Methylosinus trichosporium OB3b: one gene and its partner. The protein of the gene in region 2 binds, or shares a complex with, the protein of the main gene of each other region. Links are inferred from orthologs where the notes say so. Each region holds a gene or a part of one and is shown on either strand. Other genes may lie near its edges. The genes, in order: tsaD and tsaB.

Region 1 (15,394 bases), 1.2 Mb from region 2 along the record:
CGGCAGACGTCGGCGGCGAAGCTCGGGCCGGAGAGAACGGCGATCTGAGCCTGCGGCAGCTCCTCGGCGACGACCTCGCTCATGAAGCGGCGCGTGCCGCGCTCGATCCCCTTGGCGCAGATGATGAAGACGGCGCCCGGCGAGACATGCGGCGCCAAGCGCCGCACGACCTCGCGCATCGCCTGCGCCGGAACGACGCCGAGCAGCACGGAGGCCGCGGCGACGCTCGCGAGGTCGGCGCTGGGCGCAACGCCGGCGGCGAGCGGCAGGCCGGGCAGAGCGGCGCGGTTCTCGCGCTCGCGCGCCAGCGCCGCGACATGCTCCGGCCGATGGCCCCAGAGCACGACGCCCGATCGGCCGGTCGCGGCGACATTGGCGAGCGCCGTGCCCCAGGCGCCGGCGCCGAGCACGGCGATTCTCGCTTGCGTCATCTCGATCCGATCTTCTGATTGTCGGCGCGCGCCCACAGCCGCTCGAAGGTCGCGGAAAATTGCGCGACCGCCGCCCGGCTCTCGATCAATATGAGGTCGTTGTCCTGATATTCCGCGCCGGAGACGGAAAAATTGGCCGAGCCGCTGCGCAGCACGCGCCCATCCACCGCGTAGGATTTCAGGTGCATCAGATCGCGCGAGCGGCCCTTGCGGCGGATCTGCACATTGGGGGCCGCGGCGATGGCGTCGGCGGCGGAACGGGCGCGGCCGCTCTCCTCGCCGTCGATATAGACGCGCACGCGCACGCCGCGCATGGCGGCCGCGCCGAGCGCCGCGACCACGGCGCGGTCGGTGAGCACATAGGCCGCCATGTCGATCGATGTCTTCGCGCCGGCGATGAGGCGGGCGTCGATCGCGTCGAAGCCGTCGCTCGGCCCATAGAATACGCGCACGGCGGCGACCAGCGGCTCCTGCGCCAGCGGCCCGGCCGGCGGCGGGATATAGAGCGTCGCAGCGGCCGCGAGAACCAGCCGATTCATCACGCCTTGCCGTGATGCAGCTTGCTGGCCTCGGCGTCGAGCGGCCAGCGCGGACGCGCGGCGAAATCGAGGTCGTTGGTGAGGCCGCGGGCGAAGCGCTCGAGCCCGGCCCAGGCGACGACGGCGCCATTGTCGGAGCAGAGCGCCGGCGGCGGCATGACGAAACGCAAACCGGTCTCGGCGCAGAGCCGCGTCAGCGCGCGGCGGATCGCGCCATTGGCGCCGACGCCGCCGCCGATGACGAGGCCGTTAGGCCGTCCGCCGCCCTCGGCGAAGAGGCGCAGCCCGGAGCGGACGCGATCGACGATCACATCGACGATGGCGGCCTGGAACGAGGCGGCAAGATCGGCGATGTCACGCTCGGTCGGCGTCCCGATGCGCGCGATCTCTTGCCGCACCGCGGTCTTGAGGCCGGAGAGCGAGAAATCGGCGCCGGGGCGCCCGAACATCGGACGCGGGAAATCGAAGCGGCGCTCGTCGCCGGCTTCGGCGGCGCGCTCGACCTGCGGGCCGCCGGGATAGGGAAGCCCGAGCATTTTCGCCACCTTGTCGAAGGCTTCGCCAGCGGCGTCGTCGACGGTGGAGCCGAGGCGGCGATAGTCGTCGACGCCGAGCACGGCGACGAGCTGGGTGTGCCCGCCGGAGACGAGCAGAGCGAGATAAGGAAAGTCGAGCCGCTCGGTGAGGCGGCCGGTGAGCGCATGCGCCTCGAGGTGATTGACGGCGATGAACGGCTTGTCGGCGGCGAGCGCGAGCGCCTTGGCGGCGGTGAGGCCGACCAATATGCCCCCGATGAGCCCCGGCCCGGCCGAGGCGGCGATAGCGTCGAGGCCGGAAATGTCGAGGCCGGCGTTGGCGAGGGCGCGGGCGATGAGACGGTCGAGCACGTCAATATGGGCGCGGGCGGCGATCTCCGGCACGACGCCGCCATAGGCGGCGTGCTGGGCGATCTGGCTCATCACCTCATTGGACAGGATGTCGCCGCCGTCGCCGCCGATGCGCGAGGCGACGATGGCGACCGCCGTCTCGTCGCAGGTGGTTTCGATGCCGAGCACGCGCATGGGTGGTCCTGGGATCGCGGGACGGGCCGAATCGGCCGGCCCGCCGGGGCGAAAACGACCCCAAACTATAGGCGCGCGCCAGCAATGCAAATGGGCGGCGCCCACTCCTCCTCTCGCGTTGCGGGCGGACGCGCCGGCCTTCGTCGGCGCAACGCGATCCGCCCGTGGATCAGCAGCCGCATTTGGCTTCGCAGGACTTCTTCTCGATCTTGGCCTTGTCGATGCTGGCGTTATAGGCCTGCGTCGCCTTGATCCAGACTTCGTCGCAGGACTCCATGCAGCGGGCCTGCTGGTCGTCTTTGTTCATATCGCAGCTCGTCTTTTGGACGAGGCGGGGCGAGACGCTTCCGATGTCGCGCCCGTGGGAAGGGGCGGCGCCGGCGTTCGCGGCGGCGAAAACCAAGGCGGCGGAGAGCATGAGGCGTGTCATCATGTTCGAGTTCCTCCAGTTGCGACGAATAGATTCCGGCGACCCATGACGGCGCCGTCGAGCGGTCGCGACCGGACCGCCTTCAGCGCCTGCGGGGTGCGCCAAGACGGCCCGATCGGCCGAGGTCGCGCCTCGACGCCGAAGATGACGCCACTCGATCGAGACGCGACGTCCCGGACACGCACACTCGCTCGCTGTTTGTTTTTTTGGCCGCCGAGAGGGTGAGTGCGGCGGCTGCGCCGAGCATGCGTTTCTTTCAACGACGAATCGCCGACAGGGCGTTCGACGACACATCGTGATACGATGAAATAAATATCGTATCACGACATTTTTGGCAAGCCGCAGGTTGCGGCGGGGTCGTCCTGTCGGGAACGCCACGCGACGAACGGCTCGCGTCGATCAATTGGAGAAGAGAGAGGACCACGTATGGCGCGCCTCGATCGCCGCGCGCTGAAGCTTGATCTTGCTGTCATCGGCTCTATCCATACTCGGAGCCGCCAATCCCACGCAAAGCCTCTGCTGCTTCCGCCATTCGGCGGGGAAAGGGATCGTCTCGCATGTATCTCTCACCGACTTATTTGCTCGATCTCGGCCTTCGAACCATCGCCGACAACCCCTTCTTCGGTCCGGATCGTCTACGGCTCGCCGAGGGCGAGAGCGATTTCCGCCTGCTCGACGGCGCCGAGGGCCTCGTCGTCACCCTCGGCCCCCAGAGCGCTTTCTTCGATCGCCCCAATCGTTCGGTCTGCCGCTGGCCCGGCGTGAAGACCATTCCGCGGCAGAGTCCGCATCCTCTGCCGAAGCGCTCGCCGCTCGCCCATGAAGCGCGGGCGTTCCTGCAAATCTTCTGCGGGGGCGGCGACGTGCGGCTCAATCGCGTCGTCGCCATCGCCCGTCAGCGGCAGATTCTGCTGTCGGCCGGCGACGGCAATGTGGTCGAGAAGATCGACCTCGCCGAGCTCGCGCGCGAAGGCGCGCCGTCGCTGAAGTTCCTGCAGCCGGCCTATCTCTGCTCCTCGGCCGATGTGGCGATCCGCTCCGTCCCCTGCGACGCCTCCACGATGAGCTGGGCGCGCGCGCCTTACGTCTACTCGACCGGCGCGCTCGACGAGCGCTCGCCCTTCGCGGTGCTCTGCCTCTCCGGCCGCACCATGGTGTGGCGCGAGCGGCTGGCGCCGGGCGAGAGCCGCGATTTCGCTCTCGGCAATGTGATCGCCGCCACCGCCAATATCGACTCGAAGCTGCGTCCGACCAGCCGCTGCCATCCGGACGACGAGGACGTCGGGAAGCTCCCCGCCGCCGGCGCCGCTTCGGATGGCGAGACCGGCCTGCGCGCGACCTGGGGCGAATGGATCGCCGCGACGGGAATTCTGCTGGAGTCGATCCGCGCGCGCGAGGGCGTGCTCGTCTGCGAGATGACCAACCGCTCGCAGGCGGCGGCCTATGTCTATGCGCAGCTCAACAAGGGCTCGCTCTATGGCGGCTCGGGCTTCGTCGGCTTGCTGGTGAAGCTCGTTTCGGCCTTCTTCCGGCTGTCGCATCTATCGCCGCGCTAATTCGACTGCAACGCGAGAGCTGGGGCCGTCATTGCGAGCGGAGCGAAGCAATCCAGCGCCGCGGGGCGACCCCTTTCTTGCTTCGTCGCTGCGCTCGTCGCGATGACGGCGGCCCGGCTTTTCGTGACGCAGTCGAACGATCGACCTAGCGCGAGACGCAGGCGCGGGCGACGGCGTCGATCCGGCTCCGCCTCTCGGCCTCGCTCGCGGCGCCGACGAGCGCGTCCTGCCGCTCGATCTCGCGCGCCGTGCAGTCGCAGGCGTTGCGGCATGTCTCCGCGCGCGCGCCCGAGACGACGCATTGCGCGACGCAGGCCTCGACGAAGCTCGCCGGCCGCTCCTGCGGCAGAAGCAATGCGAGCGCGGAAAAGCCGGCGAACAGCGCCGGCTGATGGAGCAGATAGAGCGCGAGGCTGTGGCGTCCGAGCCAGCCGAAGCCGCGCATCGCCGCGCCCGGCCGCGTCGCGGCGGGCGCGGCGCCCGCCTCCCATCGCGCCAGCTTCGCCGCGCCGAGACCGAAGAGCAGAACGCCCGCCCAGGGCGTGAGCGGACGATAATCATTGGTCAGAGGCTCGAAGGTCGAGAGCCCGCTCCACCACCACAAGGGCGCGTCGAAGAAAGAGCCGCTCGCGACCAGAGGCGCGGCGACGAGCGCCGCCCCGGCGACGAGCGCCGCCGGCGCCGACAGAAACAGAAACGGCAGAGCGACGAGGCTCGCCGCGGCGATGCAATGCAGAATGCCGAAGAACACGAAGCTCGAAGGAAAAGCGATCGCGGTCGCGGCGGTGACCAGCAGCGCCGCCCCGGCGATCAGCGCGAGCCGGCGCCAATAGGCGCGCGGGCGAAAGACCCGATGCGCCAGAGCGAGCGAGACGCCAGCGACGAACAGAAAGGTCACGGCGATGGCGTGGCCGAACAGCTTGAACGCCGACGTAAAGGGAATGCCGGGATCGATGTAATGAAAATGGCCGAGATCCCAGGTCAGATGAAAGACGATCATCGCGACGACGGCGAGGCCGCGCGCGACATCGAGCGCGAGGAGCCGCGGCCGCGTCATCGGACCGCCGTCATTTGCCGCTCGCCGTCGTCGCCGCGGCGCGGAAACGACCGAACACCATGTCCGGCGCCGAGAGATTGTGCCGCGAGGGCATGTGCCGGCCGACCCAGATTTCTGTCGCCGGCGCGCCGCGAAAGCCGATCACCGGCGATTCCTGCCAGCCATTGCCGCGCTTGGCGCGCCAGGCGACCAGAGCGGCGTCGCTCATCGACTGCGTCGTGTACATCGAGCGCAGCGAGGCGAAGGGCAGATTGTCCGGCATGGCGTCGCTATAGGAGACATCGAGCACGATGCGGTCTTGATCGATCGAGGCGATTCGCAGCCGCGCCTCGCCGCCGCGCTTGAAGCTCAGCGTGAAGCTGCGCGTCTGCGGATCGAAGATGACGGACTGCAGCGCGACGATCGGGCGCTCCTGCGTCTCGACGGGCCCGATGAGGAAGGACGAGCCATAGGCGGTCCAGCGCATGTCCTCGAAGGGCAGGGGCCGTGCGCGCCAATAGCCGTCCGGCGGATAGAAGACGAGGATCTCCTCGGCGCGCTCGCGATAGAGCATCCACAATTGCACGAGGTGAAAGCCCTTCTCGACCCGGTCGCCGACGCGTATCGGCACGTCGTTCGGCCGCCAGAAAGAGGGGAAGGTGTAGCCGACCAGCCAGAACTCCGGCGTCTCCCAGAAGGTGAGGCGGCGCGCGTCGGCGGCGAATTTCGGATCATGCGAGAGATCGCAGCTCGTCCAGTCGGGCGCCCAGCGATCGGAGCCGATCATGCCGATATAGGAGGGATGGATCGCCTGCACGCGCATGGCGCGCACGCGCGGCGAGACGAAATCGAGCTCGATATTGTCCTTCTCGGCGCAGAGCTCCGGCGCGGATTTGTTCTCGATCCGTACTTGCAGATCGTCCTCCGCCTCGTGCGGAGCTTCGGCGAAGGCGCTCTTCGTGAGCGCGAGGCCCGACGCGGCGACGAGCAGGCGGCGGCGGTCGATGGGACGGGACAGCATGGGATTCCTGTGCGGGCGGACCAGAATGAGGGCGCGATCTTATTGCGCCGGCCGCAAGGCGAAAACACGGACGGGCGTCGCGCCGAGCGGAATTTCCGCGAGCCCTGCCGGCGTCTCGCCGCGCGCCAGCGCCGCCGCGAGGCCGGCGCGCGCTTGCAGCGCCTCGGCGGTCTCGCCGCCGCCGCACCACAGCAGCAGATCGGCCCCGGCCGCGCGCAGCAGCGCCTCGGCTTCGGCCGGCGGCGCGAGAAAGGCGTCGACGACGATGCGGCCGCCGTGATTGTCGCGGTGATAGGGCGCGGCGAACACCGAATGCGGCGTGAAGGCGAGGAGATGCGCGCCCATATCGATCGGCGCGGCGATGCGCGCCGGCGCGAGCGTGGCGAGCGGCGCCAGCGCGGCGCTCTCGAGGCAGGCGCGGCCATTGGGCTTCGGCGCCGCCTCGCGATCCGAATGCAGGGCCAGCGCGAGCCCCATGGGCGAGACCGCGAGCGCGGCGACGGTGGCGGCGAGACCGCGCAGCAGCGCCGAGGCGCGCAGCGTCCGCGTCGCCGCCGCGATGGCGCAAGCGAGCGCGACCATGGCGAGCGGCGTCACCGATGAGACGACGCGAATCTGCCACAGCGCCGCAGCGAAGCCGGTGACGATCGTCGCGGCCAGAACCGCCCAGCGCCGGCGGGCGACGCCTTGCGCGCGAAAGGCGAGGGCGAGCGCCGCGGCGAGGCCGGCGAGCACGGGCGCGGCGGTCGCCGCCAACGTCGCCGGATCATCGGCGACGGCGAGCAACGGCTTGGCCTCGGTCACATGCGAAAGCCACAGATCGCGCAGCAGCGGATCGAGCACGCCGAGCGGATGACCGAAGCACTGCGGCGCCGTCAGCTGGATCGTCGCCAGCGCCATCGCGCCGACGAGGGCGACGCCGACGGCGCGGGCCTTCGCCGTGACGAGGCGCGGCGAAGCGAGCGCGAGCGCGCCGAGGCCCGCAGCGCCGAGCAGCACTGGGCAGAGCTGCGCGGCCGAAAAGGCGTCGCAGGTGAAGAGCGCATAGCGCGATGGCGCGACGACCGCTGCGAAGCACAGCGGAAAGAAGAACAGCAGCCCGAGCGCGAAGCAGAGGATGCGCGTCTTCGCGCGCGCCCCCTCCTGCACGAAGAGCAGCGCGACCGCGGCGATTAGCACGATGAAGAAGGGCAGGTTCTCGAGGCTGACGGCGCAGGAGAGCGCCATGGAGGCGGCGGCGATGAAGAGCGCGCGCGGCGTCGCGGGATCGAAGCCTCTCGACGCGAGGCCGATCGTCGCCATCAGCAGCAGAATCTGCGGCGCATGATGATCGATGCGTCCCGGCGCGAATTGCCCGAAGCCGGGAGCGGAGAGGAAGATCAGCCAGACGGCGAGGAAGGCGGCGGCATTTTGCGACCCGCGAGGCTCGCGCTCCAGTGCGGCTGTGGACCGCGAGCCTTCAGGCTCGCCTCGCAGCGCGCGCGCGGTCCACGCCGCGAGCGCGAGCAGCGCGATGAGGCAGATGAGCGGAAAGGCGAGGCGTGTCGCCCGCTCGGCCGTCTCGGGCGAGAGAAACAGGCCGAAGAAGAGATCGAGCGCGGCGAGCGGAACATCGACGATCCGCGTCCAATGCATGAAGACCGCGGCGGGCGGATCGACGCGATAGGCGTTCATGTCGAACCAAGACTGGCCGGCGAGCCAATCGCGCACTTGCACGGCGCGCATGGCGTCGTCGGAATCATAGAACTCGCCGGCGCTCCACACCGCGCGGGCGCGGGGGAGGGTGAGCAGCGCCGAGCCGAGCGCGGCGGCGACGATCGCCGGCCACAGCGGAAAGCGCGCGACCCGCGCGCGTGGCGCCGCCTGCTCGAACGCCGCGGCGCTCACGCAGACGCGCGCGCCCGCAGCGCGGGTCGCGAGAACAAGAGGCCGCGGCGCACGACGAAATTGAACAGGAAGACGAAGCCCGAGGTCGGTAGCTTCGCGAGCTCCGGCACGAGCCCGAAATATTCGATGAACAGATGCATCAAGGTTTCGGTGATCAGCAGGCCGGCGAGGCCGATGGCCATGAAGGCGGAGAATTCGAGGCTCGGCCGCACGCTGCGCCGATCCTCGAACACGAACCAGATGCTGAGCAGATAGACGAGCGCGAGGCCGCTCGAGAAGCCGATGGCCGCGGCGATCGGATAAGAGAGGCCGAAGGCGCGATGGCAGGTGAGCAGCAGCGAATAATCCAGCGCCAGCGCCGCGACGCTGGCGAGGCCATATTTGAAGAGGTCGCCGATCACACGCGGAACGGCGCCCGAAAGGGTGACGAGCGCGCGCATTCAGGCGACCCTTTTCGGCGTGAGACGCTCGCTGGCGAGCGCTTCCTGCGCGCCGGAGACGCCCTGCTCGGTATATTCGGCGTCCTCGTTCACGCCCCAGACGTCATAGACGGCGCGGCCGGCGACGATGTTGAGCGCGGTCAGCATGCCGGTCATCATCGCATGATCCTGATTATTGTATTTGTGCATGCCGTTGCGGCCGATCGGATGCAGCGTCGGAAAGCGCGTCGCGATCTCGAGCCTTACCGCCTTCACATTCTCCGCATAGCTCTCGTCATAGACGGGATAGGCCTTGGGCTGGCGCACGACGCAGGCGTCATAGACATCCGCTGCGTTCATCAGACCGATCTTGCCGATCTCCGCCTTGGCGAGCGCGACGAGATCCGCATCCGCCGCGTTCCACAGCCCATCGCCCTCGAAGCAGAAATATTCGAGGCCGAGACAGGTGGAGACGCCGTCGGCGATCATCTCCGGCGACCAGGATTTGAAATTCTGCACGCGTCCGACCTTCACCGACGGGTCGTGAATATAGACCCAATTATCGGGCAGCTCCTTCTGCGGCCGGCCGATCAGCACGACGGTGAGGAAGTCGCGATAAGAGAGCGCGCGCGCGTTGAACAGCGACAGCGGCTTGGGCTCGATCGCATTCATCACCTCGCGCAGCGGCGCCGAGGAGAGGATGTGCCGCGCGCGATGGCTTTCCTTCGTCCCGTCGGCGCAGGCGACCGAGACGGTCCACAGGCGCGCGCTCTCGTCATAGGCGAGCGCCTCGACCTTGCGGCCCATCAGCAGCCGCCCGCCGAGCTTCTGCATCTTGCGCGCGGCGGCCTCCCACATCATGCCGGGCCCGCGGCGCGGATAGCGGAAGGATTCGATCAGCGTCTTCGCCGCGCCGGCGGAGGCGACGCGCTTGCCGCGGCGCAGCGAGCGCTTCAGCCCGTCGATCACCGCGGCGCCGAGGCTCAATCCCTTGATGCGCTGCGCCGCCCAATCGGCGGAGATGTCGTCGCAGCTCATGCCCCACACCTTCTCGGTGTAGGTCTTGAAGAAGATGCCGAACAGGCGCTCGCCGAACTGATTGCGCACCCATTGATGGAAGGAGCGCGGCTCCTGCACCGGAAAGGCCTTGGCGTAGGCGTAGGAGGCGACGCAGAGCGCGCTCTCGACGACGCCGAGATTCTTCAAAGCCTCGAAGGCCTTCAGCGGATAGGCGTAGAATTTCTCGCGATAATAGATGCGCGAGAGGCGCGGCCGGTCGAGAAAATCATCAGGAAGGAGCTCGTTCCAGAGATCGACGATCTCCTTCGACTTCGAAAAAAAGCGATGTCCGCCGATGTCGAACAGAAAGCCCTTGTGGCTCGCAGTGCGGCTGATGCCGCCGACATAGGTCTCGTCCTGCTCGAGGACGAGGACGTCGCGGCCGTGCTTGGCCAGCGTATAGGCGCCCGTGAGCCCGGCAGGCCCGGCGCCGATGACGATCGTTTCGATGATCTCGTCCATGTCGGCCCTGAGAAAACGCACACGCCGGTCCGGCGGCCGCGCGATGAAGCGAAGCTCCCGGTGCGTAGGGGCACTATGGCGAGGGGTGGTTAATTCGCTGTTACGCTCGCGCCGGGCGAGCCGCCGCTCCGCCGCGGCGCAGGATCAGCGTCGCCCAGCCGTCGATGTCGCGTCGCCGCGCCAGCGCGAAGCCCTGCGCGCGATAGGCGGCGAGCACGCCGGCGACGTCGCGGGCGAGGAGGCCCGAGAGGACCAGCTCCGCCTCGTCGGCGGCGACGGACGCGAGCGAAGGCGCGAGCAGGCGCAAGGGTCTCGCCAGAATATTGGCGAGGATGAGATCGTAGCGCGCCGGCGAAAGGCTCGGGTGGCGCACGCCGAGCGCGATCACCGGCCGCGCGAGCGCGCCGACGCCATTGGCGCGAGCGTTCTCGCGCGCCACGGCGACGGCGACCGGGTCGGCGTCGCCACAGGCGACGCGCGCCCGCAAGAGCCGCGCGGCGGCGATGGCGAGCACGCCGGTGCCCGTGCCGACATCGAGAACGGCGGCCGGCCGGCGGCGATTGCAGATATCGGCGAGGGCGCGCAGGCAGCCGAGCGTGGTGCCGTGATGGCCGGTGCCGAAGGCGAGCGCCGCCTCGATCTCGAGGCCGATGTCATTGACGGCGACGGCGGCGCGATCATGGGCGCCATGCACGAGAAAGCGCCCGGCGCGCACCGGCTTCAGTCCCGCGAGCGAGGCGCCGACCCAGTCTTTCTGCGAAATTTCGAAGAATTGCGCCGCGGCCGCGACCTCCGCGCCGGCCGCCGCGGCGATCAGCGCGCGCACGCCGGCTTCATCGGGCGCGGCGGCGAAGAACACCTCCACCGCCCAGGCGGCGCCGTCCGGCTCCTCGAAAGCGGCGGCGGCGGTCTCGGCCGGATCGAAGGTCTCGACGAGAAGATCGGCGACGGCGCGGGCGCGCGTCTCGCTGGTGACGAGGCGCAGGCCATGGCTGGCGTTGTTGGGCGGGAGTCCTTCGAGCATGTCGGGCGCTCGGAGCTTATCCGATCCGATCGGAAAAGCCCCGACATTCTTTCGTTTGAGCGAATTCTGATCGATCGAACGTTCGATCGGAAAGCGCTCTAGCACGGGCGCGCGGCGTCGTCATCCCGTCGGGCGCGTGTGGCCGATTGCCGCGCTCCTTTCCGGGGAAAATGCGGCCGCGCGCTTGCATGAGCCGCCGCAGGCGGTCAAAACGGGTTATCGTCGGCTCGGCCGGCCGGTCGGCCATCAGGCTGGGGCGAACGAGAGCGTTGCAATGGCGGAGACGAACCAGAGGCGCGTGGTGATTGCGGGAATGGGGGCGGTGTCGGCGGCCGGGCTCGGCGCGCAGACCTTGTGGGCCGCCGCGCGCGAGGGGCGCAGCCAGATCCGCCCGCTGAAGCTGGAGCGGCCCTATGGCGGCCGCATCAAGATCGCCGCCCAGGTTCCCGATTTCGATCCTCTCGCCCATCTCGAGCCGGAGATTCTGCCCTTCTGCGATCCGTTCACCCAATATGCGGTGACCGCCGCCGACGAGGCGATGGCGCAGGCGGGCTTCGCCCGCAAGGACATCGCCGGGCCGCGCACCGCGGTTGTCATCGGCAGCGGCATCGGCGGCTCCAAGACCATCGACGACGAGGCCTATAAAGCCTATGCGCTGAACGAGCGCGCCGATCCGCTGACGGTGCCGCGGCTGATCCCCTCCGCCGCGCCGACCATGCTCGGCATGCGCTTTTCCTGCAACGGCCCGACCTTCACCATCGCGAGCGCCTGCTCCTCGGCGACACAGGCGATCGGCGTCGGCCTGCAGCTCGTGCGCTCGGGGGCGGTCGACCGGGCCATCGTCGGAGGCGCCGAGGCCGCGGTCATCAACGGCTCGCTCCGCACCTGGGAGGTGCTGCGCGTGCTGACGCCGGACCTCTGCCGGCCCTTCTCGATCGGCCGCAACGGCATGACGCTCGGCGAGGGCGCCGCCGTGTTCGTGCTGGAGACGCTGGCGGCGGCCGAGGCGCGCGGCCATGAGCCTTTGTGCGAGCTCGCCGGCTATGGGACGACCAGCGACGCTTTCGACCCGCTGCGCCCCAATGTCGAGGGTCCCTCCACCGCCATGGCGCAGGCGCTCGCCGACGCCGGGCTCGAGCCCGACGACGTCGATTATCTCAACGCCCATGGCACCGGCACCTACGCCAACGACATCACCGAATCGGAAGCGATCCTGCGCGTCTTCGGCGAGCGCGGCCGCAGCTTGCCAGTGTCCTCGACCAAGCCCATCCATGGCCATGCGCTGGGCGCGAGCGGCGGGCTCGAGCTCGTCTCGACCATCTTCGCGATGCAGGAGGGAATCGCGCCGCCGACGATCAATTTCAAAGGGCCCGACCCCAAATGCCCGATCGACCCGGTGGCGCACGAGGCGCGCCGCACGCCGATCCGGGCGGCCATGTCGAATTCCTTCGCCTTCGGCGGGATCAATGCGGTTCTGGTGGTGAAACGACTCTGACGCGACGTCGCGATTGCGAATGACGCGCGCTCGAGGTAGTGAGAGAGAGCGTATCGCTGCACCCGTAGCTCAGCTGGATAGAGCGCCACCCTCCGAAGGTGGAGGCCGCACGTTCGAATCGTGCCGGGTGCGCCAAAATCTCAGCCTATCACGCCGTCACTTTTTCGGGGGCGCTGGAGAGTTGCCGGTCGCCTGGCCGGTGCTGAGAGCCGATCGCCTTGATCCACCGTTCCAGCTTCCTGCATCAGAGATGCGAAGAAAACGTCTTCAAAAAGGGCATCATGAACGAGGATCCTCGAGCGCATCTACCGTTCTCAAACCCGGCCTTCGTGTCGGACTATGCCAGCGAGACGCTTCGCAAGGTGCCGGGCTTGGCGGATTTACATCGCATGGCGATGCTCCTTCTGAGCGAGAGGGCGCCCGAGGCCGCCAAAATCCTCGTCGTCGGGGCGGGCGGCGGGGCAGAATTGAAGGCGCTGGCAGAAGCGCAATCGGCCTGGACTTTCATCGGTGTCGATCCCTCGGCCGAGATGCTCGAACTGGCCCGCCGGACCATCGAGCCGTTCGGGGATCGCGCTGAATTGTTGCAAGGCTACATCGACAGTGTGCCTTCGGGGCCGTTCGACGGCGCAACATGCCTGCTCACATTGCATTTCTTGGCAAAGTCGGAGCGGCTTTGGACGCTGAAGGAGATTCATCGGCGGCTTCGAGCAGGTGGATTTCTGGTGGTGGCGCACCATAGCTCCGCGGACGATGGTAACGCAGAACGCTGGCTGGCGAGGTCGGTGGCGTTTGCCGATCGCAGCGGCGTCGATCCGGCGAAAGCGGCCGCGTCTGCCGCCTCGATGGCCGCGCGGCTGCCTGTCGTGCCGGCTGCTGAAGACGAGGCGCTGCTGCGTGAGGCCGGCTTCGTCGACCTTGCGCTTTTCTATGCCGGCTTCTCGTTCCGCGGTTGGGTCGCCTCAGCGAGCGGAGCTGCTTCGGAGATTACAAAGGCTCCGCAATGATATAGCCGTTCTCGGTTTCATCTTCACGGGCGCCGTTCCTGAACACTATAGGCGCCGACCGCCGTCGAATGGCGAGCCGGAGGCGACGCTCCGGGAGCCTGTGGCTGTCGACCCGCTGTTCGCTTTCATCGCCGAGAGATGAAATTCAGCGCCGCAACTGTTCCACCAGCGCTTCGAGCTCGGCGATGCGCCGATCCCGCTTCGCTAGCAGATCGTCGACCTCGTCGGCGTCGATCTTGCGGGGAATGTGCTGAGGGCAGTTGGCGTCCCAGACCGACACCCTGAACAAAAGCACGCGCTCGGGCGACGCCGCATAGCCGTCTGGCGTCACGGATCGGAGCAAGGCGTCGTCTCCTTCCACCATCGAGGCCTCGCCCCAGATCTTGATGCGGCGGCGGTTCGCATAGTCCATCAGAAAAATGAACGCCTTGCGGCTCTCGAGCAGATTGCCTTGCGAGATGAACTGACGGTTGCCTCTGAAATCGGCCATCGCCAATATGTGCTCGTCGATCGGCCTGAGGAAGCCGCGCGGCCCGCCGCGGTGCTGGATATAGGGTTGTCCTTCGGCGTTCACGGTCGCGAGGTAGAAGCTGTTCTGCCGAGCGATGAACGCCGCCAGTTGCGGGGTGATGCGGTTCTGCCAGCCGTGCGTCTCCATTTTGGCGTAGGCGTCGCGCGAGCCATTGCGGCGCTGGAGCTGCTTCACCGTCTCGGTGAAGGCGATGTCGCTGTTGGGGCTTCGATTGTCCATGATCGATTCCTTCGCGGAGTCGAGGGAGCGGGCGCAGCAGTCGACGAGGCTGTAGCTTTGGTCGAGATAGCGCGACAGTTCGAGCGCGCCTCGCATTTGCCGATCGTTTCCGAAGCGGGCCTTCAGGCGCGCTCTTGTCCACCAGCGTCGGAGTCCGCTCCCCGTCAGAGGCCGAGATCGCTCAAGCCCGGATGATCGTCCGGACGTCTGCCGAGCGGCCAATGAAATTTCCGATCGGCGGCGGAGATCGGAACGTCGTTGATGCTGGCGATGCGCAGGCGCATGAGTCCCTGCTCGTCGAACTCCCAATTTTCATTGCCGTAAGAGCGAAACCAATTCCCGCTGTCGTCACGCCATTCATAGGCGAAGCGGACGGCGATCCGATTCTCGCGGAACGCCCATAGCTCCTTGATGAGCCGATACTCCAGCTCTCGCGACCATTTGCGCTCGAGAAAGGCCTCGATCGAATCGCGGCCGACGATGAATTCGGCGCGATTGCGCCAGCGGCTGTCGATCGAATAGGCCTGCGCGACGCGCTGCGGATCGCGACTGTTCCAGGCGTCCTCGGCGAGGCGCAGTTTCTGGGCGGCGGTTTCGGCGGTGAAAGGCGGCAGCGGCGGTCTCGTCATGATTTCCTCCTCCGATCGGCGCAGGCGAACGAGGCGTCTTGCCTGTCGCTCGGAAAATGATAGATGGCGACCGAAACGATAATCGCCTTTCCCGGCACGACATCGTTGCGGCGGGCGCAGCAATCCGATGGACCGCTTCGACACGATCACGGCCTTCATCGCGGTCGTCGACCACAAGGGCTTCGCGCCGGCGGCTCGAAGCCTCGGCGTCTCGGCGTCGCTGGTGACGCGCCTCGTCGCCGCGCTCGAGGAGCGGCTCGGCGTGCGGCTTCTGCAGCGAACGACCCGCTCCGTCGGCCTGACGGATGCGGGCGCGCGCTTTCTCGAGCGCGCCCGGCGGATCGTCGCCGATCTCGAGGAGGCCGAGCGCGTCGCGGAGAACGAGCGCAGCGCGCCGAGAGGACGGCTGAGCCTGTCCGCGCCGCTGATGTTCGGTCGCATGCATATAGGGCCGCTGATCGGCCGTTATATGAACGCGCATCCGCAGCTTTCGGTCGAGCTATCGCTCTCTGACCGCTTCGTCGATCTCGTCGAGGAAGGATTCGATCTCGCTCTGCGCATCGGCCATTTGTCCGATTCGGCGCTGG
Region 2 (15,295 bases):
GATCCCGACGCCGCCCTATGACGGCCGCGCCGGATGACCGCGCTCGCGCCGGCCGACGCCGCCGCGATCGAGCGGGCGGCGCGCCTGCTGCGTGACGGCGGCCTCGTCGCCTTTCCGACCGAAACCGTCTATGGGCTCGGCGCCGACGCGACCTCGCCGGCGGCCGTCGCGCGCATCTACCGCGCCAAGGGTCGGCCGAGCTTCAATCCGCTCATCGCCCATGTCGCCGATCTCGACGCCGCGCTCGCCGAGGCGGCGCTGCCGAAAGCGGCGATCCGCCTCGCAGAGACGCTGTGGCCCGGCCCGCTCACCCTCGTCGCGCCGCGCGTGGCTGCGGGCTCGGTCTGCGATCTCGCCTGCGCCGGCCTCGCCAGCGTCGCCTTGCGGGTTCCGGAGGCGCCGGTCGCTCTCGCGCTCATTCGCGCCGCCGGCCGGCCGATCGCGGCGCCCTCCGCCAATCGCTCCGGCCATGTGAGCCCGGTGACGGCCGCCCATGTCATCGAGGATTTGGACGGCGCCGTCGATCTCGTGCTCGACGGCGGCCGCGCCGAGCGCGGGGTCGAATCCACGATTCTCTCCTTCGTCGGCGAGACGCCGCGCCTGCTGCGGCCGGGCGCTCTCGCGCGCGAAACGCTGGAAGCCTTGCTGGGCCGGCCGCTCGAAACGACCGGCGCCGCCGCCGCGGTGGTCGCGCCGGGCATGACCGCCTCGCATTATGCGCCCCGAGCGCGCCTGCGGCTCGACGCGAGCGCGCTGCGCGAGGGCGAGGCCGGGCTCGATTTCGCGGGCGCGCTCCGCGCGCGCGCCGATGCGGCCGCGATGATTGTCGATCTCTCGCCGAAGGGCGATCTCGAGGAGGCGGCGGCCAATCTCTTCGGCCATTTGCGCGAGCTCGACGCCCGCGGCGCCGATCACATCGCCGTGGCGCCCATTCCCGCCCATGGCCTCGGCGAGGCGATCGCCGACCGTCTGCGCCGCGCCGCCGCGCCCCGCACGAAAGCTTAGAAACTATTCAAACTAATCAAATTGTATCGGTTTTTCCGCCACGCTAAGCTTTGCCCGAGGCGAACGCCTCCGGTCGACGAGATGGCGGGGCAGGCGAGCTCGCCAACGAGGCGAAGCGCCCCGGGGCTGTCAGGAGATCCCGAAATGCTCGGGGTGTTGGTGCGTGATCTGCAGCGTTCGGAGGAGAGGCGGCTTCATCGCTTTTTCCTGCAACGCCTCCGAAACTGGGCGGACGCCGCCGACGCCACGCAGGAGACCTTTCTTCGCCTGCTATCGAGCGCGCCGCGCGCCGCCGTCGACAATCCCAAGGCCTATCTGTTCCAGACCGCGCGCCATATCGCCTTCGATCACGCGCTGCGGCTCCGCAAACGCGCCGGCGTCGAATGTCCGGTCGCCGATCCGCAGGCCGTGCTCTGCGTGCCCTGCGACGCGCCATCCCCGGAGAAGACGCTCATCGATCAGCAGCAGCTTCGGCTGTTCGAGGAAGCGCTGCTGCGCCTGCCCGCGCGCGCCCGCACGGCGCTGCTGCTGAGCCGCATCGAGGGCTGGACCTATCCGCTCATCGCCGAGCATCTCGGGGTGTCCGCGAACACCGTCTATAACGACGTGCGAATGGCGATGGCGCATTGCATGAGCGTCATGGCGCGGCTGGAACGCGACTGAACGTGGCCGGCGCCGCGGCGACATCCACGCCACCACTCGGCTTCCGCGCGACGGGAATTTTTGTGAGAATGGTCCCCGTGCGACGTCATAGGAATTGATGGGGCATCGCTTCTCCCCGCCCTTCCCTCGAGCGAGACGCCGGCGAGCCGAATGACGCAAAATCCTGGTCCCGAGCCGAGCGCTGCGGAGACGATCGACGATCCCTCGATGGCCGAGGCGCTGGACTGGTTCGTCCGGTTGCAGGCCGCGCCAGGAGATGCGCGGACGGCGCGGGCGTTTCGTGACTGGCTGGAGGGCGATCCACGCCGCGGCGAAGCTTTCTCGAAAGTCGTCGCGGCCTGGGGCGCGCCGGAACTGCTTCTCGCCGCCCGCAATGTCGCGGCGGCGACCGGCTTCGTCGCGCCTCGGCGAGCCTCACGGCGGCGCGCCCGGGCCCGGAAGGCGACGACGGCGGCGGTCCTGGCGATACTCGCTCTGGCGCAGGTCCCGGAACTCCTGCTGCGGCTGCGCGCCGATCATCTCACCGTCGCCGGCGAGCAGAAGCGGATCGCGCTTCCCGACGGCTCATCGATGACCCTCAACACCGGAACCGCCGTCGCGCTGGATTTCGCCGAGGGGCGGCGGCGGGTCAGCCTGCTGCGCGGCGAGGCCTATTTCGACGTGCTGCCCGATCGCGGCCGCTCGTTCGAGGTGGTTGGACGCTTCGGACAGGTCGTGGTGAAGGGCACCGCTTTCTCGGTCAAGCTCGATGCGGAGGAAGACGACGTCGTGCTCGGCCGGGGCTCCGTGGATGTGGCGCGGCGCGCGCAGCCGCGCGACCATGCCGTGCTCGCGCCCGGCGAAACCGTCGCGGTGACGGACGGGGCCGTGTCGCCGGTGACGCACGTCGACACGGCGCGGTCGCTGGCCTGGCTCGAGGGTCGGATCAGCTTCCACGACCAGCCGCTCGCAAGAGTGCTCGACGATATCCGCCGCTATTATCCGGGACGGATCTTCGTCTTGCGTCGCGGCCTCGAGCAAATCGCCGTTTCGGGAAATTATCGGCTGGATCGACCGGCCCTCATCGTCGAATCGCTCGCCGAGGCCGCCGGCGCGACGATGACCACGCTCCCCGGCGGCGTCATCATTCTACGCTGAGCGCGTAAATTTTTGTGAGATCGCGACGCCTTCGCGGTCTTCACGAGCAGGGCGCGTGATCGCAGGGGGCGATCGTCGCGGCCCGCTCGAGAAGACGGGAGCGTCAAGATGATCGTGAGTTCCAGGACGAAAGCGGAGAAACAGTCGGCGGGCGTCCGGCGCCCGACGGCCCTGCTCCTGACGACGACGATCCTCTGCGCCGGGGCCCTCGTCGCGACGACGGCGCGCGCGCAGGGCTCGGCGCCGACGCAGAACCGCATGGTCTCCTTCGCCATCCCGGCGCAGCCTTTGCCGGCGGCGATCGACGCCTTCATCCGGGCGACCGGCTGGCAGGTCGGCTACCCCTCGCGCATCGCCGACGGCTTGACGTCCACGCCCGTGTCCGGCGCCATGCCGCCGGCGCAGGCGCTCCGCTCGCTGCTCGCCGGCACGGGGCTCGGCGTGCGCTTCACCGGCTCGACGACCGCGACGCTGACCGGGCGCAGCGCCGCGATCCCGCCGGCGGCGCTCGGCGACGCCGTGCCTCTGGACGTCATCGACGTCGGCGCGGAAGGCGCCGGCCGCGCCTATGTCGCCACCCGCAGCGTCGCCGGCGCCAAGGTCGACACGCCGCTCATCGAGACGCCGCAGACGATTTCCGTCGTGACCCGCAAGGAGCTCGACCAGCGCGCCGTGCAGGACTTCGCCGCGGCGGTCGCCTACACGCCCGGCATCGCCGTCGTCGATTATCCCGGCGGTCCGGGCGCGCCTGATTATTCGTTGCGCGGCTTCCGTGACGTCGGACTGTTCGGCGTCTACCGCGACGGCTTGCGCGCGGGCTTCAACAATTACGACACGAATTTCGAGCCGTTCGGATTGGAGCGCGTCGATGTGGTCAAGGGGCCGTCGTCGGTTCTCTACGGCCAGACGTCCCCCGGCGGACTCGTCAATTTGACCACCAAGCGGCCGACCGCGGCTCCGCTGCATGAAATCGCGCTGCAGACCGGCAGCTACGGCCGCCGTCAGATCGCCGTCGATTTCGGCGGGCCGGTCGATTCGAGCGGCGATGCGCTGTACCGCTTCACCGGCCTGTTCCGAAACGCCGGCACGCAGATCGATCATGCGCCGGACGACCGCCTCTACCTCGCCCCGTCGGTGACCCTGAGGCCGGCGGAGAAGACCGAGATCACGCTGCTCGCCAGCTATTTCAAGCTGAAGATGAGCGCGGCGGAGCAGAGCATTCCCCGCAGCGCGCTCGGCATCATCGGCACGAACGTCTATCTCGGCGTTCCGGGCCAGTCGAATTGGAATGTCGAGAACATATCGATCGGATACCGGCTCGACCACGAGCTGAATGCGGATTGGAGCCTTCGCCAGAACGCACGCTACATGCATTCGAAGGTCGATTTTCGCTATGCCTACAGCGCCGCTTGGCCGGTGGAGCTGGTCGACGGACACTATTATCCGGTCGGACTGCAGGACCGGCCCAAGAGCACCAACACATATCTCATCGACACCAATATTCAGGGCAGAGCGGCCACCGGCCCGGTGTCGCATACTCTGCTCGCCGGCCTCGACTACGCCTATTACACGGGCAAGGAGTCACGGCGGAACTCGCTGACGACGCTCACCATCGACGTGCTGAGTCCGGTCTATCCGACGACGAATTTCGTCTATGCCGACCCTTGGGTGGACGGGCGCAGCAATGTCGGGCAGCTCGGCGTCTATGTGCAGGATCAGCTGCGTTACGACAAATGGATTCTCACTCTCGGCGGTCGTCACGATTGGGTCGTCGGCACGGAGATCGACAATCTCGCGGGCAGCACGCAGACGACGCGCGATCAGGCGTTCACCGGCCGCGCCGGATTGGGCTATGTGTTCGACAATGGCGTCGCGCCCTACGCCAGCTATGCGACATCGTTTCAGCCCGTCACGGGCGTCTATGCGCCCGAGCGCGGCGGCGGCGCCTTCGAGCCGACCACCGGAATCCAATATGAGGTCGGCGTCAAATATCAGCCCGACGGCTGGAACGGCTTCCTGTCCGCATCGCTCTATGAGATCACGCAGCAGCATGTCTCGACCAATGACCCGCTCTACAGCGGCTTCACGGTGCAGCAGGGCGAGATCCGTTCGCGTGGCGTCGAACTCGAAGGCAAGGCGGAGCTGACCGAAGAGCTCAGCCTGATCGCGTCTTGGGCGCTCATCGGCGCCGAGATCACCAAGGACAATCCCGCGGTCGGCTCGGCGACCAGTTCGGTCGGCTTGCGCCCGAAGGGCGTGCCGCGCCAGACGGCCTCGGCCTGGGGCGACTATCGCTTCAAATCGGGCGCGCTGGAAGGCCTCGGCCTCGGGCTCGGCGTCCGCTATGTCGGAACCTCCGAGAACTCCGGCAACACCGAGACCATCCCCGATTATGCGCTGGTGGACGCCGCTGTGCGCTTCGACCTCGGCGCGCTGCATCCCGATCTCGGCGGCGCGAGCCTTGCGCTCAACGTCAGCAATCTGGCCGACAGGAAATACTATTCAGCGGGATTCTACGACAACACCGTGCTGTACGGAAATCGCCGTCAGTTCCTGGCGACGTTGAAATACGACTGGTGAGGCGAAGAGCGCGCGCCGTCACAGCTCGCAGCGCATGGTCAGCGCCGCCAACCGCTCGCCGGAGGGATGCTTATAATAATTCTCGCGCCGACCGATCGTCTGAAAGCCGAGGCGCTCATAGAGCTTCAGCGCCGCGGCGTTGTCCTCGCCGACCTCGAGGAAGACGAGGCGCGCGCCGCCGCGCTCGAGATTGGTGAGATGAGCGGCGAGCAGCTCGCGGCCGAGCCCCGCGCCGCGACGCTTCGGATCGACGGCGAAGGTCAAAATCTCGGCGTCCGGCGGCAGCAGCCGCGAGAGCGCCATGCCGCCGACCTCGTCCTTCAGCAGCTTGTCGTTGAAGGCCCCGTCGGCGAGCACATTCGACTCGGTCAGCATGGTCTCGAAATCGATCTTCGACCAGGGAAAGGCGAAGGAGGCGGCATGGAGGCGCGCGCAATCGGCGGCGTGCTCCGCGCCGATCGGGCGGATGGCGAAGCGCGGCTTGGGAAAGAGGTTCGACAACAGATACATCCGACGTGCTCAGGCGCCGATGGAGGCGTCGGCGGCGCCGCGGCCCTGGGGCTTGGCGTCGGGCGCCTTCAGATAGAGCGGACGCGCCGGGGCCGTGTCGGGATTGGCGGCGAGGCCGAGGCGGGCGACGAGGGCGATGTCCGGCGCGGCGCGCGCATCGGCGATCTCGGCGACGACGCCGGAGGCGCGCGCCTCGGCGGCGAGCAGCGGCGCGCCGGAGCCGACGAGCTTCAGCGGACCGTCGCCGAGCGCCCGCAGCGCCTCATGCGCGCCGACGCGGCGCGGCGTCAGCAGCGTGCGCCCGTCAGGGCCATAGGCGGTCACATAGACATGGCCATGGCGCGCGTCGACGGCCGCCGCCACCACGCCGTCGAAAGGCTCGAGAATATGCGGCGCCGCCAGCGCCGCCAGCGTCGACACGCCGACGACGGGAACGCGCAGCGCCAGCGCAATGGCCTGGCCGGCGGCGAGGCCGATGCGGATGCCGGTGAAGGAGCCGGGGCCGACGGTGACGGCGACGCGGTCGATCGAGGCGAAGCCGCCGCCCGCCGCGACGACGCGCTCGAGCAGCGGCAGCAGCGCCTCCGCATGGCCACGCTCCATCGCCGCCGACTCGCAGGAGAGTGGCGCAGCGACATCGGAATCGATCACGCAGGCGGAGACGGCGGGCAGCGCCGTGTCGATGGCGAGGAGTTTCATCGGCGCCGATTATGCCGTTTTTCGCGCGCCGATCAACGCGGGTCTCACACCTGCTCGACGCTTCGCACCTGCGGCACATAATGGCGCAACAGATTCTCGACGCCGTTCTTCAAGGTCGCCGAGGAGGACGGGCAGCCCGAGCAGGAGCCTTTCATGGCGAGATAGACGATTCCGTCGCGAAAGCCGCGAAAGGCGATGTCGCCGCCGTCCCGCGCCACCGCCGGGGTCACGCGGGTGACGAGCAGCTCCTTCAGCGTCGCGACGAGCTCCGCATCGGCGGGATCGAAGAACTCGGCCGGAGCGGCCTCGCCCTCATCGAGGACAATGGGCGCGCCGGAGGTGAAATGCTCCATGATGGTGCCGAGCACGGCGGGCTTCAGATGCGCCCATTCGGCGTCCGCCTTGGTGACGGAGACGAAATCGGGACCGAACATCACCGCCTCGACGCCGTTGATGGCGAGCAGCGCGCCGGCGAGCGGCGAGGCGGCGGCGGCCTGCGCATCGCGAAACTCGCGCGCGCCCGCGGCGAGCACGGGCCGTCCGGGCAGGAACTTCAGCGTGGAAGGGTTGGGGGTGGACTCGGTCTGGATGAACATGAGGTCTGCTCCGCAGCGTCCGGTTCAAGGCCGGCGTGGCGATAAGGCGCTCTGTCTAACATGAAATAGGGAGCGCTGCAGCAAGGAGGGAGAGAATGGGAGGGATCGAGTGAAGGATAAGATCCCCGACCCTCGTCCAGAGGAGCCGCTTAGGCGGCGTCTCGAAGGGCGGCCGTGGAGCGAAGGCTTTAATCCCCCCACTCCCCGTCCCCTCGTGCGGCCGGCGGCTTGCCTCGTTCTACCGCGTCACGAGAAGCCGCAACGATTGGGGCGGCGTCATTGCGAGGAGCGAAGCGATGAAGCAATCCAGAGCGGCCGCGCGGCTCTGGATTGCTTCGCTTCGCGCGCAATGACGGCCCCGTTTACATTGGGTTACATCACGATATCGGTAAGTGACGCAGGAGAGCTAGGCGGGCAGCATGATCACCTTCGTCTTGATCGGCGTTCGCGCATAGAGGTCGATCATGTCCTGGCTGAGGAGGCCGGTGCAGCCGCTGGTGATGCCGGCGCCGATCGTCTCGGGGTCGCTGGTGCTGTAGATCGTGTAGACCGTGTAGACGCCGTTCTTATAGAGATAGAGCGCGCGGGCGCCGAGCGGATTGTCCAGACCTCCCGGCATGCCGCCGGCATATTGGCGCGCCTCCGGCTGGCGCGCGATCATCTCCTTGGGCGGCGTCCAAATGGGCCATTCGGCCTTGCGCCCGACATAGACCTCGCCGCTCCACAGGAAGCCGGAGCGGCCGACATTGGCGCCGTAGCGCGTGGCCACACCGTCGCCTTCGATGCGGTAGAGATGATATTTGCCGGGATCGATGACGATCGTGCCGGGCGCTTCTTTGGAGTCGTAGCGCACCGTCTGGCGAAAATACTTCGGGTCCATCTTGCTGACATCGACAGCCGGTATCGGGAATTTCTCGCTCGGGACCGGCGCGTAGAGCTTTGCCGCCTCGGCGCGGCGCATGCCGTCGGTGTCCACGCAACCGGCGAGCCCCAGCGCGCCGAGACCGACGGTAGAGCCGAACAGAAACGACCGGCGGTCGAGACTCGCCGACCCGAACTCAAGCAGAGCCCGCTCGCTTCTTTTGCCGACGTCGGCATTCCCATCGTCCATGATCATGACTTTGAAGCTTCCCATACGCGGTATGCCGTGGAGAAATGTCTCTCGGCATCCCATCACTTGCTTTCGGGAAGATTAAAGAATGTCGTTTGTCGTGTCGAGTTCGATTAAGCGTTTGTCCTTACGGGTGAGCCGAGCCACGATCGAGGACCGGCCCGCTACCGCGCCAGCCGCCCCGGCGTCCATCCGCGCCGACGCCGCCCCTCGCGCTCCGCACGCGTCTCGGCGTCGAAATCCGTGATCACCGGCGCCGCCGAAAAAGCGTCGCGCTCGTCGAGCGCATTGACGTTGACGACGCCGAAGAGATGATCGCCATCGATCCAGCTCGCCGCGACGAAGCAGCCGCAGCGCGGGCAGAGATGGAAATCGGTGATTCCCATTCCGAACCGATAGGGCGTCGCCTCGCGCGGCGCAGCGATCTCCAGCCATCCCTTCGGATCGGATATCACGCGGGCGGCGTGGCGCAGGCAGAACCCGCAGGAATCGCGGCGGGGAACGAACTCGCTCGGCGCCAGCGTCGTGCGCAGGCGGACGCCGAGCGAGCCGCAGTGACAGCTTCCCGAAAAGACTCGAGTCATGAGCGACGTCTCCCTCTACCGCGCGAAAAATGATCCCTATCACGGCTCGGGCGTCGCCATGCTGCGGAAAGCGCCGATGTTTTCACGCTTTCCGGCGGCTACGGACTCGGGTAGAACGTCGATATTGGCAGTGCGTTTTTCGGGTCGGACATATTGGGCAGGAGCATAGGATGAGGGCCATTCGAGCCAGAAGCAAAACGGCCGTCGCGGCGTTCGATGTCGAGACGTTCATGGAAAATCTCGCGAGCAAGGGCGTTGTGCTGGGGCTCTATTGCGACGCCTTCGTCCGCGCCTCGCGCACCGCCGAGCTTTCCGACGAGGATCACGCGGCCTTGGCCACGCACAAATCGGAAATCGTCAAATTCCTATTGTGCAATATGAAGCCGGTGTAGGAGCCGAGCCTCGACCGATTCTCGACGCATGAGCCAGCGCAAGCCGGGACCGTCGTTGCGAGCGGAGCGAAGCAATCCAGCGTCGCGGGGCGGCCCCGCGATCGCTTCGTCGCTTCGCTCCTCACAATAGGGGTCTCGTCGCGCGCCCCCTACTCCGCTTTCGCGCTCGTGTGGATGATCGTTCCCACATGCTCGCCGCGCAGCGCCGCGGTGAGGCGGCCGGGGACGAGGCCGTTCACCACCTGCACGCGCTCGATATGGCGCGCGGTCGCCATCACCTCGAGCAGCGCGCGGTCGAAGGGCAGCGGGGCCTTTTGCTTCGCGAGCTCGGCAGCAGTGGTCTCGGCGATGAGCTTCGCCTTTTTCCCGTCCGCCCCCTTGGGATCGGCCGTATAGACCCCGTCCACATCTTCCACGATCGTCAGCCCGGCCGCGCCATAGGCGTCGGCGAGCAGGAAGGCGCCAGTGTCGGCGCGATGCGACGGGATGCGCGAGATCGGGAACTCGTAGTGGTGATAGGGCGGAAAGGCGCTGCCCACCACCGCCCGCGCCGCGGTCAGATGAATCGCGAGCTGCTTGGCGATGGTCGGATGCTCCACATAGGAGACGCCCTCCGGCGCCAGCAGCGAGGCGAGCATATGGCCGTTCTGGCCCGCCTCGTTCGCGGCGAGCGGCGCGAGCGAGCCGACCGGCAGGCCGAGATCGAGGCCGACGCCATAGAGGTGGCGGGCGCGAATGCCCGCGCCTGTCAGAATCAGCAGACGATGCTCGGGCAGAAGCTTGCGGATCTCGTCGACGATGGGGAGAATCGCCTCGGCGCCGCGATCCATGATGGAGCGGCCGCCGATCTTCACCACCTGCAGCCATGGCAGAAGGCGGATCGGGCGCCGCCCGGCGACCGGGCGGGTGAGATCGCCGTCGAGCAGGGTCTGGCGCGCGAGCGGCGAGGCGACGTGCTTGATGCTGTCGGTGTCGGTCATGATCTTCTAGCTCGCGGTGATGATGGTCCCGACATGCTCGCCGGCGAGCGCGCGGGTCAGATTGCCGGGAACGAGGCCGTTGACGACCTGCACCTCACGGATATGGCGGGCGGTATTCAACAGATCGAGCAGCGGGAACTCGAGAATGGAGTCATGCAGGCCCTTGGCCTTCATCTCCTCGACCGAGATCTTCGGGATGAATTTCGCGCTCTTCGACGTCTTGGGATTGGCGGTGAAGAGCCCCTTCTCGTCCTTGACGAAGATCATCGCCTTGCAGCCGAACTGCTCGGCCATGAGGAAGCAGCCGGCGTCGGTGCGATAGGGCGGAATGACGCCCTCGGCCGCCGGTCGGACCCAGAGATGATAGGGCGGCATGCCGCTGAAGACGACGGCGTTGACCTCGGCGAGATAGAGCGGAACCGCCGAGAGCCCGGCGGCCTCGACCGCGGAGATTCCATATTTGGCGAGCAGCTGGCCGAGCATGACCGCATTCTGATCGGCGACCGAGGAGCCGAGCTGCGACAGCACGCCGGCCGGCAGTCCGAGCCCCGCCGCGATCGAATAGAGATGGCGCGCGCGCGTGCCGGCGCCCGTGCCGATCAGCATCTTATGCGTCTTGCGTGCGGCGACGATCTCGTCCACCAGCGGATAGAGCGCCGCGCGGCCGCGGTCGATGACGCTCTGTCCGCCGATCTTGATCACCGTCGCGTCGGGCAGGATGCGATAATCCGCCGACGCCTCCGCCGCCGCCAGCAGTCCGGGGTCGGTCAGAGACCGCTGCATCAGGAGCGCTTCGAGCTCCGCCGTCGTATTGGCCATGGACGCGCCTTTCATCGCTTCGGTTCAGCAAGAAATCTGCGGCTCCGTCGATACTCTCGCAGGCGACGACCGCGCAATATGCGAAATTAATGCGCTTGCCGCAGCGCGACAGGAGAAAACCGCGAGCTTTCGGCCACCGTGGAAAAAACGACGCGAAACGCATCGTTGGTCGAGGCGCGCCTCGGCCTCGACGGCCGTCGCCCATAGCTCCGCCATTGACGCGAGCCGCCTCCATAAATACAAAATTGACCATTCGGCGGCATCGACACCTACGGCTTTCTCCGCGACTTTTGGCGAAGCCCACGATCACGACACCACTCGACGATCGATTTCGAGCGCCGGCTCCGCGATCCCGCTGCGGTCGGGTCCGGGCGAGACGCGAGCGGGCATGGAGCAAATGTCGAGCGACGGAACCCAGGCCAATTTCCTCATCGATCACGCCGCGCTCCGAACGTCGCACGGCCTGGACGAGGCGACCTTCGAGGACGTCCGTTTCGTCGGCGAGGTCTTGATCGCGCGGATTCCCGAGCTGATCGACGATTTCTACGTCTGGCTCGAGACCTTTCCCGAATTCGAGCGCTTTCTCTCCGATCCGCAGCTGCTGGCGCGGCTGAAGCGCCAGCAGCACGATTACTGGCGGGATTTTCTCGGCGCGACGGTCGACGAAGCCTATGTCGAGCGGCGACGCCTGATCGGGCAGGTGCATGCGCGCATCGAGCTCGGCCTGCTGATCTATCTTCTGGCGATGGAGTTCGTCTCCGCCTGGATGCTGCGCGCGATCGACGCCGACGCGCGCCTCTCCGCCCGCCCGTCGGCAGCGCTCTCGATCCGCAGGCTCATTTCCTTCGACTCTGCGGTCGTCGTCGACACTTATGGCGCGCGCACGGCGCAGAGCCTCGAATCGCATCGCGCGCGCCTGCACGAGATCGCCGGCGTGATGCAGGCGGTCACCGAAGGCGATCTCGATCATCGCATCGCGCCCTCCGGAACCGACGATTTACTCGGCGCGACGCTGAACGACATGGTGCGCAGCCTGCGCAACATCGCGCGCGAGATGGAGCTGATCGCCAAGGGCGACTATTCCGCCGATCCGGCGCCGCGAAGCGAGAAGGATCGTCTCGGCGTCTCGCTGCAGGCGATGACGCGCGCGCTCCGCGACGCGGCGGCGCGCAACGAGAGGCAAGTGTGGATCGCCGAGACGCAGACCGCGCTCGGCCGGGCGATGAGCGGCAATCCGAGCCTTCGCGAATTGTCGCAGCGCGTGCTCTCCCTGCTCTGCCGTTCGCTCGACGCGCAAGTGGGCGTGCAATATGTGCTAGAGTCGGGCGGCTCGACGCTTCGCCTCGCCGGCTCCTATGCGGCGGGCGCCGATGCGCCCGCGACGATCGAGCTCGGCCAGGGGCTCGTCGGCCAGGCCGCGCTGGAGGCGCGGCGCATCATCGTGACCGATATCCCCGAGGACAGCATCCGCATCCAATGGGGCGCCGGCGCCGCGCTTCCGCGCCAGCTCGTGATTTTTCCGCTGATCCACGACGGCGTCGTGCGCGGCGCGATCGAGCTCGGCGCCTTCGCGCGCTTCACGCCGCGCCAGCTCGAGCTCGTCGACATCGTCGCCGCGAGCGTCGCGCAGGCGATCGAGGCCGCGCAATCGCGCGCCAAGATCGAGGAGCTGCTCGAAGAATCACGCGCGCAGGGCGAGGAGCTGACGGCGCAGCAGGAAGAGCTGCGTCAGGTGAACGAGACGCTGGAGGAGCGCACCCATGCGCTGGAGCTGCAGCGCGAGAGCCTGCTCGCCACGGAAGTGGCGTTGCGGCAGAAGGCGACGGAGCTCGAGCGCGCGAGCCGCTATAAATCCGAATTTCTCGCCAATATGTCGCATGAGCTGCGCACGCCGCTGAACAGCGCGCTGATCCTCGCCAAGCTGCTCGCCGACAACAAGAGCAAGAACCTGACGGCCGAGCAGGTGAAATATGCGCAGAGCATCACCTCCGCCGGCAATGATCTGCTCGCGCTCATCGACGACATTCTCGATCTCTCAAAGATCGAGGCCGGCAAGATCGATCTCGAGCTGGAGCCGATCCCGATCATCCCGCTGGCGAACGCGCTGGAGCGCCGCTTCGAGCCGCTCGCGACCGAGCGCAAGCTCGAGCTGCGCATCATCGTCGACCCGCGCTGTCCCGAGACCATCGAGGCGGACGGACAACGCCTTCATCAAATCCTATCCAATCTCCTCTCCAATGCGGTGAAGTTCACCGAAGCGGGACGGGTGCGGCTCACCGTCGAGCCGCACGACGAAAGGCGTCTCGCCTTCACGGTGCAGGACACCGGCATCGGCATCGCCGCCGATCAGCACGAGGTCATCTTCCAGGCGTTTCGACAGGCCAACGGCTCGACCAATCGAAAATTCGGCGGCACGGGACTCGGCCTGTCGATCTCGCGCGAATTCGCCGCGCTGCTCGGCGGCGAGCTGCGGCTGCGCAGCGCCCCCGGCGAAGGCAGCGCCTTCACTTTGCTGCTCCCGCTTCGCGCGAACGCCGTTCCGGCGGCGAGAGCCCCCGCCCCGCCGCCGCGCCGCCTCCGCCTGCATCGGTCGAAGCTTTTGCGCCGGCGATCGAGGACGATCGCACGTCGATCGACGACCCGCGCAGATTCGTCCTCATCGTGGAAGATGATCCGCTATTCGCGCAAATTCTGCGCGACCTCGCGCGCGAGCTCGGCTTCAAATGCATCGTCGCGGGCACGGCCGACGAGGCGTTGCGGCTGGCGAGCGCGTTCCGGCCGGAAGCCGTCGTGCTCGACATCGGCCTTCCCGATCGCTCGGGCCTCACCGTGCTCGAGCTGCTGAAGCGCGATCCGGCGATGCGCCATGCGCCGATCCATATCGTCTCCGTGCATGATTATCAGCAAGTGGCGCTGGAGATGGGAGCGGTCGGCTATATTCTGAAGCCGGCCAAGCGCGAGCATCTCGTCTGCGCGTTCCGCCTCCTCGAGGAGCGGCTCTCGCGCGAACGCGGGTCGATCTTGATCGTCGAGGACGAAGGCATGCAGCGCGACGCGCTGATCGATCTCCTCGCCACGGAAGGAACCGACATCGTCGCGGTCGAGACGGCGGAAGGAGCGCTCGAGAAGCTTCGCGATCAGAGATTCGACTGCGTCGTTCTCGATCTGATGCTGCCGGGGGTCAGCGGCTTCGAGCTGCTCGGCGAGCTCAGCCGCAACGAGCGCCACAGCCTGCCGCCGGTGATCGTCTACACCGCGCGCTCGCTGACCATCGACGAGGAGCAGGAGCTCCGGCGCCTGTCGCGATCGATCATCATCAAGGGCGCGCGCTCGCCCGAACGGTTGATCGAGGAGGTGACGCTGTTTCTGCATCAGGCGGAGTCGAAGCTCTCGCCGGAGCAGCAGCATATGCTCGAGCTGGCGCGCAGCCGCGAGTCGGCGCTCGACGGCCGCCGCATCCTGCTGGTCGAGGACGACGTCCGCAATATCTTCTCGCTGACGGCGATGCTGGAGCGAGAAGGCGCCAAGGCGCTGATCGCGCGCACCGGCAGAGAAGCGCTCGAATGTCTCGACCGCGAAGCGTCGATCGACTTCATCCTGATGGACATCATGATGCCGGAGATGGACGGATTGGAGGCCATCCGCCAAATTCGCGCACGCAAGGAATTCGCCTTCGTGCCGATCATCGCTCTGACCGCCAAGGCGATGTCGGACGACCGCGAGAATTGCCTCGAGGCCGGCGCCAATGATTATGTGGCCAAGCCGATCGACGTCGAGAAGCTGCTCTCGTCGATGCGCGTATGGATGCCGAAGTAATGGGCTCTCGATCGCAACAAACCTCGGAGATCGAGCTCGATCTTCTGCTCGAAGCCATCTATCGCGTCCACCAATACGACTTTCGCGGCTATGCGCGCTCGTCGCTGCGTCGCGGCGTCTCGCGCGCGCGCTCGGCGCTCGGCTGCGCGACCATCACCGAGCTGCTCGACCGCGTGGTTCACGACAAGAGCGCATTCGCCGAGTCGCTTCGCCATTTGACGATTCAAGTCAGCGATCTCTTCCGCGACCCGAGCTATTTTCGGTTTCTTCGCGAAATCGTCGCGCCGCACCTCGCCACCTATCCGTCGCTGCGGATTTGGATCGCCGGTTGCGGGACCGGCGAAGAGGCCTATTCGATCGCCATCCTCCTTCACGAGGAAGGATTGCTCGGACGCTCGCTCGT

The links.
Region 1: the proteins of tsaB (region 2) and tsaD are in contact, whole or in part, in a solved structure (PDB 4WQ4), measured with the Escherichia coli proteins. The link is inferred for Methylosinus trichosporium OB3b from one-to-one orthologs.

What each region holds. Positions count from the first base shown.
Region 1 is NZ_CP023737.1:2,392,356-2,407,749, reverse strand. What follows is about bases 1-2,901. They hold tsaD (tRNA (adenosine(37)-N6)-threonylcarbamoyltransferase complex transferase subunit TsaD), read right to left. Parts: upstream 2,032-2,901; coding sequence 970-2,031; downstream 1-969. Other genes in these bases: CQW49_RS11620 (hypothetical protein), read right to left, coding at 2,201-2,464; CQW49_RS11630 (phospholipase D-like domain-containing protein), read right to left, coding at 428-970; CQW49_RS11635 (NAD(P)H-dependent glycerol-3-phosphate dehydrogenase), read right to left, coding at 1-431. In the rest of the region: CQW49_RS11615 (hypothetical protein), read left to right, coding at 3,019-4,017; CQW49_RS11610 (heparan-alpha-glucosaminide N-acetyltransferase), read right to left, coding at 4,163-5,074; CQW49_RS11605 (hypothetical protein), read right to left, coding at 5,085-6,074; CQW49_RS11600 (hypothetical protein), read right to left, coding at 6,114-7,961; CQW49_RS11595 (GtrA family protein), read right to left, coding at 7,958-8,401; CQW49_RS11590 (NAD(P)/FAD-dependent oxidoreductase), read right to left, coding at 8,402-9,901; CQW49_RS11585 (50S ribosomal protein L11 methyltransferase), read right to left, coding at 10,002-10,925; CQW49_RS11580 (beta-ketoacyl-[acyl-carrier-protein] synthase family protein), read left to right, coding at 11,200-12,420; CQW49_RS11570 (class I SAM-dependent methyltransferase), read left to right, coding at 12,702-13,427; CQW49_RS11565 (pyridoxamine 5'-phosphate oxidase family protein), read right to left, coding at 13,573-14,274; CQW49_RS11560 (nuclear transport factor 2 family protein), read right to left, coding at 14,343-14,807; CQW49_RS11555 (LysR family transcriptional regulator), read left to right, coding at 14,935-15,394.
Region 2 is NZ_CP023737.1:1,237,801-1,253,095, forward strand. The notes cover bases 4,750-7,551. They hold tsaB (tRNA (adenosine(37)-N6)-threonylcarbamoyltransferase complex dimerization subunit type 1 TsaB), read right to left. Parts: upstream 6,595-7,551; coding sequence 5,905-6,594; downstream 4,750-5,904. Other genes in these bases: CQW49_RS05900 (TonB-dependent siderophore receptor), read left to right, coding at 4,750-5,385; CQW49_RS05905 (GNAT family N-acetyltransferase), read right to left, coding at 5,404-5,895; CQW49_RS05915 (NifU family protein), read right to left, coding at 6,639-7,190. Also shown: CQW49_RS05880 (proteasome-type protease), read left to right, coding at 1-37; CQW49_RS05885 (L-threonylcarbamoyladenylate synthase), read left to right, coding at 34-1,005; CQW49_RS05890 (RNA polymerase sigma factor), read left to right, coding at 1,150-1,668; CQW49_RS05895 (FecR family protein), read left to right, coding at 1,819-2,805; more of CQW49_RS05900, read left to right, coding at 2,914-4,749; CQW49_RS05920 (L,D-transpeptidase), read right to left, coding at 7,597-8,307; CQW49_RS05925 (GFA family protein), read right to left, coding at 8,466-8,885; CQW49_RS05930 (hypothetical protein), read left to right, coding at 9,056-9,277; CQW49_RS05935 (amino acid kinase family protein), read right to left, coding at 9,427-10,257; CQW49_RS05940 (amino acid kinase family protein), read right to left, coding at 10,264-11,076; CQW49_RS25460 (response regulator), read left to right, coding at 13,738-14,892; CQW49_RS05950 (CheR family methyltransferase), read left to right, coding at 14,892-15,295. UniProt on the Escherichia coli protein: Required for the formation of a threonylcarbamoyl group on adenosine at position 37 (t(6)A37) in tRNAs that read codons beginning with adenine.